Regions from separate parts of the Parabacteroides sp. B2-S-102 genome, predicted to be linked through region 3. Evidence: riboswitches for the same ligand, from Rfam matches in the RefSeq annotation. Region 3 holds a riboswitch; each other region holds the start of a gene.
What was found. Region 3 has a riboswitch for cobalamin ahead of NBH07_RS20915 (Ig-like domain-containing protein). Riboswitches for the same ligand answer to the same signal wherever they lie in the genome.

Region 1 (2,210 bases), on a different contig from region 3:
TCGATACGTACCCCGATACCATTCGGTTCCGTTAATTGCCGGATAATACCCGGGGAAGGCATGAAATTATTTTCCGTATCCTCCGCACAGATCCGGCACTCGATGGCATGTCCTCGTTGGAAAAGATCTTCTTGACGAAGATGCAAAACCTCATTATTGGCGATACGGATTTGTTCCTTTACCAAATCCACCCCTACCACTTCTTCCGTGATAGGATGCTCTACTTGTAGCCGGGTATTCATTTCCAAAAAATAAAAATGGCGGTCCTTATCTACAAGGAACTCTATCGTTCCCGCTCCGGAATAATGAACCGCTTTAGCCGCAGCCACAGCCTTTTCCCCCATTTCTTTACGTAAGTCCGCTGTTAGGAATGGAGACGGGCTTTCCTCTACTATTTTCTGGTTACGACGTTGAACCGAACATTCCCGGTCAAATAGATGAATGACATTACCATGGTTATCTCCCAATATCTGGAATTCTATATGATGCGGCTCCTCTACGAATTTCTCTATATATACCGTATCATCACCAAATGAGGACAACGATTCTGAACGAGCCGTATGATAAGCCTCGACAACCTCGCCCTTCTCATGTATCAGGCGCATCCCTTTTCCTCCACCTCCCATAGAAGCTTTCAGCATAACAGGGAAACCAATTTCTTCGCAAACCCGAAGCGCTTCTTCCGCACTTTGCAACGGTTGCTCCGTACCAGGAACCACAGGAACCTCTGCGGCGATCATGCGTTTGCGTGCGGCGATCTTATCTCCCATCGCTTCCATCGTCTCCGCTGACGGACCGATAAATATCAATCCTTCTTGCTTACAACGGCGTGCGAAGTCCGCGTTCTCCGACAAGAAACCATAACCGGGATGTATCGCATCGGCATGGTGCCGTTTCGCCGCAGCGATCAGATTGTCTATATTCAAATAACTTTCCTTGGAAGCCGCCGGGCCTATCAAGGCTGCCTCATCCGCATACATTACATGCCGAGCGGTACGATCGGTCTCCGAATATACGGCAACAGTGCGAATCCCCATCTCCTTACATGAGCGCATCACACGGATAGCGATCTCACCTCGATTCGCAACAAGCACTTTACGGATCATGTCGCCACGAGGACATAAATTCTCCATAAATCATTAACTATTGATTCTTATTCTTTTCGTACTGCTTTCCTAATCCCTCGAGCAAAAACAGCCTTTAATGAATGGCAGGTCTTCTGACTGACTCCCATCTTGAGGCCTTCCCGGTCGCTAGAACCAGTGGCGATAGTGTTGTTTCAAGATGTTCTTCGGAGCTTCACAGCAGCGGGACTGTCCGGGATTCACACCCGATTCCCTTTTAATCCACATACCCGAATGGTATATGCGGAACCGATTCGGGGGCAAAGATAGTATTTTTTATTTAACTATCCACTTCAGCCAGGCCGGAATATACGGAATACACGGATCCCAAGTAAAATTCCGTACAATAAGCTCACAAGAGAAGCTTATGCATAAAGCATTAAAAATCAACATTAAAAAAACAGGATAATCTTTCTGCGAAAACACATACATGTTTTTGAAAAAAGTCGTACGTGTTTTCTGGAAAGGTCGTACGTGTTTTCCTGAATCCTTCCACCGAAAACAATAGCGCATGCTAAAATTTACAAGAAGCTCCACTTAAATGAGATGTTAAATGAAAAAGCCTTACTTTTTGTAGAGTCAACAGGCAAGTACAGTTTTTATACATTTCGTTTGTTCGTGTTCTCAGCTATTTTGTGTAACTTTGCGTATGCTTGAAGGCATATCAATTTGAAGCTGCCTATTCTTGCTTGCGTTACCTTGTCGTAATAATTGGCTCAAATAAAGAATAAGACTCTACAATGAGATGAATTGAACACATGAAAACTGAATATCAAAAATGTATGGATGAGGAGCCTTTCGACGGCTCATCGCCCGAAATAACGGAAATGACTGTCCGTAACAAAAGGCTACTACACCAACTCAGAGAAACGGATTATGCCGACAATGAGGCAAAGCAGCGCATCTATCGGCAGATGTTCGGAAGTATCGGCAAGGATGTTTACATCGACATAGACTTCCGATGCGAGTATGGGAAAAACATCTATTTCGGGAACAAGGTGATCGTGAACATGAACTGCACGTTCCTCGATAATAACAATATCATTATCGGTAACAACGTGATGATAGCCCCCGATGTAAAAATAT
Region 2 (2,210 bases), on a different contig from region 3:
TGATACGGAAGAGGAGACTTTGATGAGTATCCGGGAACTTCTGAGTTTCCTGCCTTCTAATAATATGGAAGACGCTCCAGTTATAGCTTGTGCTGACGATGTGCGTCGGGTAGAAGAGTCGTTGCAGCATGTGATTCCGGAAGATCCTAATGTCCCTTATGACATCAAGGATATTATAGAGCCGATAGTGGATAATCATTACTTTTTCGAGGTTATGCCTCATTTCGCTCGCAATATTGTAGTGGGATTCGCTCGTTTGGGAGGCCGTACCATAGGTATCGTAGGGAACCAACCTGCCTTTTTAGCGGGAGTCTTGGATATCGATGCTTCTGATAAGGCCGCACGTTTCATTCGCTTCTGCGATTGCTTCAATATTCCATTGATCACGTTCGAGGATGTGCCGGGCTTCTTGCCGGGCTGTACGCAAGAACATGCGGGAATTATACGCCACGGGGCAAAAATTGTCTACGCTTATGCGGAGGCCACGGTTCCCAAAATCACGTTGATTACCCGGAAGGCTTACGGGGGAGCCTATATCGTAATGGCAAGTAAGCCTACCGGTGCCGATATAAACTTGGCATATCCGATGGCTGAGATTGCGGTGATGGGGGCTGAAGGTGCCGTGAATATATTATACCGGAAAGCCAACGATGAGGAGAAGAAACAAGCAATTCGTGAATACACCGAGAAATTCTCAAATCCTTACCGGGCAGCCGAGCAAGGATTTATAGATGAAGTCATACAACCTAGAGACACACGTTTTAAATTGATTCAGGCGTTGGAAATGGCGAAAAATAAGAGCCAGAGTAATCCTCCTAAAAAACATGGAAATATTCCCTTGTAGTAATTATTATTTAAGGAAAATCAAAGCCTCTTCCTGTCGGGAGGATAGCTTAGAGGTTAAAAGATCCCGGTTCAATTGTTTTGTCCCGGGATTTTTTTATTTGGATAATAAAAGTAAACAAAAAAGCGAAAAGATATGATATATACGGAAAACATGCTATCTTTGTTCCCGAATCGGTTCCGCATATACCATTCGGGTATGTGGATTAAAAGGGAATCGGGTGTAAATCCCGGACAGTCCCGCTGCTGTGAAGCTCCGAAGAACATCTTGAAACAACACTATCGCCACTGGTTCTAGCGACCGGGAAGGCTTCAAGATGGGAGTCAGTCAGAAGACCTGCCATTCATTAAAGGCTGTTTTTGCTCGAGGGATTAGGAAAGCAGTACGAAAAGATAAGCAATATCTTAAAAGGAACAAAGACGTATGAAAAGGATCTGTTCGCACTGTCGTGCGACATTTGAATGGCCGGTAACCCTTTTGCCGGAAGAGGAAAGTTTGTCTAAATTATCAGCATAAGAAATAGAAAATATATTAGTAAATGTTGTTAGAATGGATGCCAGATTAAACTGGGATACTAAATGTTCAATATGTGTATCTCTGCCGAAGTGATTCGCCAGAGGTACTTTTTTATCTTAAATTAATATATACATGAATAGATATGGAATGGATTAATGAATTGTTATGGGGAGAAGGGGTAGGGCATTCTATCCTTTTGTTATCCGTTGTGATCGCTCTGGGGATCCAGCTTGGTAAACTGAAGCTATTCGGTATCTCTTTAGGGATTACCATGGTACTGTTTGTCGGGATCTTTCTCGGGCATTTCGGTTTTACGGCGAATCCGTCGGTCGTTCATTTTTTTAGAGAGTTTGGTTTGATCTTATTTGTTTACTCGGTAGGTATGCAAGTAGGCCCCGGATTTTTCTCTTCGTTTCGAAAGGGAGGGATCACGTTGAATATGCTTGCTTGCGGTATTGTTTTTCTAGGGGTGATTACTGCCTTGATTATACATTATATTACAGGCATTCCTATACCGACAATGGTAGGTATCTTATCCGGAGCAGTGACGAATACACCGGGATTGGGCGCTGCTCAACAGGCTTATTCAGATATGACGGGGATCTCGGATGAAACGATCGCTTTAGGATATGCGGTTGCCTATCCGTTAGGTGTGATCGGCATTATCTTGTCGATGATTTTTATCCGTTATGTTTTCCGTATCTCTTTTGCGAAGGAGACGGAACAATTGGAAGAAGAGACGGATACGGAATCGGGAGGAGAGGCTGTACCTATCTCTTTGGTGGTGAAGAATCCGGCGATTTTTGGTCGTAGCGTAAGTGAGCTATCTAAATTGTTGGAACACCGTGAA
Region 3 (2,210 bases):
ACGATCTTCGCGATAACCGGCTATTATTTTTGGATAAAGAAACAATTCAGGAAACTGAGATGAAAAGAAAGAGGTATGTTTGACCCACATACCTCTTCATAAATCTAAACCAATCAAGTTGAATACGCAAACGTTGTAATATTAAGGTTAAACAGTTATGTATGTAAAAGTGTGCGTCTATTCAATTCCTTCTTTCCTTATAGATGCCAACCACTGGTCGATCCGCCCTTCTGTTTGATCGTCTTCATTCATTTCATCCAGAGGAAGTCCGACGAACATACCGTTTATGCAGGCGGTGGAACTGTCAAATGAATATCCCGAGGCATCTACAGCGCCGATGAACTTGCAACCTGTATTTCGCAGGTCGGAATAGATCGTACCGATGGCGTCACAGAAAGTGTCGCTAAAAGAGGCTGAGTCTCCGCAACCGAATAATGCGACGGTTTTCTCACTTAAGTCCAGCTTTTTCAGCTTCCCTAGATAACTATCCCAATCATCTTGCAAATCTCCGGCGCCCCAAGTGGAACAGCCCAATAACAAGATTTCATAAGGCGCTACATCAGCGGGAGAAGCGTTAGATACGTCATGAATATCTTTGTCTTCCACACCCAGCTTCTCTGCGATACGTTTCGCGATCCCTTCCGTCGTTCCTGTAGACGAGCCGTAGAATATTCCTATAGTCTTCATTTCTATTTGTTTTTATAGTTTAATAACGAAGACAAATATCCGATATCTTATTAGTCTCGGCAATACCTACAAATATGTATTTTGAGGGTTGCGAATACCCACGAATGGCCAGCGATGGTTGAGGGAATAAAGGTTTTGATAAAATTGTGTATATTTTGAATTGTTTTTTTATAAATTTGCCATCGTATTGGTTCGCCTACCCTATTCAGGTACGGCGATTAAAAGGGAATCAGGTGAGAAACCTGGACAGTCCCGCTGCTGTAAGCTCCAAAAAAGCTTTAGACATCAACTCATTGCCACTGTTTCCGGAAGGAACGGGAAGGAAGTTCTAAAGTGGAGTAAGTCAGAAGACCTGCCAATGCCGGATAACCGCCGCAATTTTACGCTACCGGGGTTTAGCGTATGATTCAAATATGGAATACAGAGAACATTGCTCTAAAGAGGTAATTTTGATAGGGTAAGTTATGCCGTAGTTTGTGGGGAACTATGGGTAATTTATTTTGTGTTAACCTGTTAAAGCCATGTCTTTTTATATCATTCAGTGTATTTGTTTTTTGGAGTTTTACATTAATATTATGCTTATGAGAAAGTTTTTATCTTTTTTCTTTGTAATGGCTTTTTACGTAGTTGGAGCCTATGCGCAAGTATTGGTCCAAGGTCAACCGCATCCTTCCGCAAGGAATATCTCAACAAAGCAGGAGTCTCAGTTAAGAGCTGATGCCAGTTTTACTTTCGATGACATCCAATATTGGGTTGGTAACGGTAGCAATAAAGCCGCTTTAGTGATTGAATGGCATGATGGGAATCGCCCGGATGCCATGGTTTGGGGATATCGCTGGGATGGCGAGGCAACCGGACATGATATGATCGTGGCGATTGCTCAAGCAGATCCTCGATTGGTATTGCTCACCCAATACACTGGCTGGATGGGATATACGATCGATGGAATCGGGTATGGTGAAAGTAGACTTAATATTTCTTATGATCTAGAGGGAGCGAAGTCTGAGCCTAAAAATGCGTTTAAATTTGAACCTCCTATCACAAATCCGCTGTTGGGGCAAACTTCTCATCCAGAGCATCCGGCAGAGGATGTTGCGGCCGCCATTCGGCAAGGGGTTCAAACAGGAGTTATTTATCACCCGATAAATGCGGAAAGATATGGATATCCATCTTATGACTATGACTATTGGAGTTGTAGCAATGGCATTCATTGGCAAGCCGGTTGGTATTATGGCTATTGGAGTTATTTTGTGAGAAGTAGCCAAACCTCTAATTTTAGCTATTCTGGTTTAGGTGCGACAAGCCGTGTATTGACGGATGGTTGTTGGGATGCGTGGAGCTGGAATGGAAATATGAATACATCAGAAGGAACTCAGCCCGGGGATGTCTTTGTCGCTGCGACAATACCCTCTGGAGGTGGAGGGGATGAACCCGAGATCCCGGTGATACACGTAACATCCATTTCTCTCAATAAGTCTTCTTTGCGTTTACAAGCAGGAGCAAACGCAACCCTTGTAGCTAGT

Region 1: it holds a riboswitch for cobalamin, as region 3 does, so the genes downstream of both, accC (acetyl-CoA carboxylase biotin carboxylase subunit) here and NBH07_RS20915 (Ig-like domain-containing protein) in region 3, are expected to answer to the same signal.
Region 2: it holds a riboswitch for cobalamin, as region 3 does, so the genes downstream of both, NBH07_RS15580 (putative transporter) here and NBH07_RS20915 (Ig-like domain-containing protein) in region 3, are expected to answer to the same signal.

What each region holds. Positions count from the first base shown of each region.
Region 1 is NZ_JAMOKM010000013.1:33,273-35,482, reverse strand. Features, by position in the region: gene accC (acetyl-CoA carboxylase biotin carboxylase subunit) at 1-1,106, opposite strand, end outside; cobalamin riboswitch at 1,193-1,393, opposite strand; gene NBH07_RS15560 (sugar O-acetyltransferase) at 1,883-2,210, shown strand, end outside.
Region 2 is NZ_JAMOKM010000013.1:37,107-39,316, forward strand. Features, by position in the region: gene NBH07_RS15575 (acyl-CoA carboxylase subunit beta) at 1-844, shown strand, start outside; cobalamin riboswitch at 1,002-1,202, shown strand; gene NBH07_RS15580 (putative transporter) at 1,503-2,210, shown strand, end outside.
Region 3 is NZ_JAMOKM010000027.1:45,288-47,497, forward strand. Features, by position in the region: gene NBH07_RS20905 (PepSY-associated TM helix domain-containing protein) at 1-63, shown strand, start outside; gene fldA (flavodoxin FldA) at 178-687, opposite strand; cobalamin riboswitch at 859-1,061, shown strand; gene NBH07_RS20915 (Ig-like domain-containing protein) at 1,269-2,210, shown strand, end outside.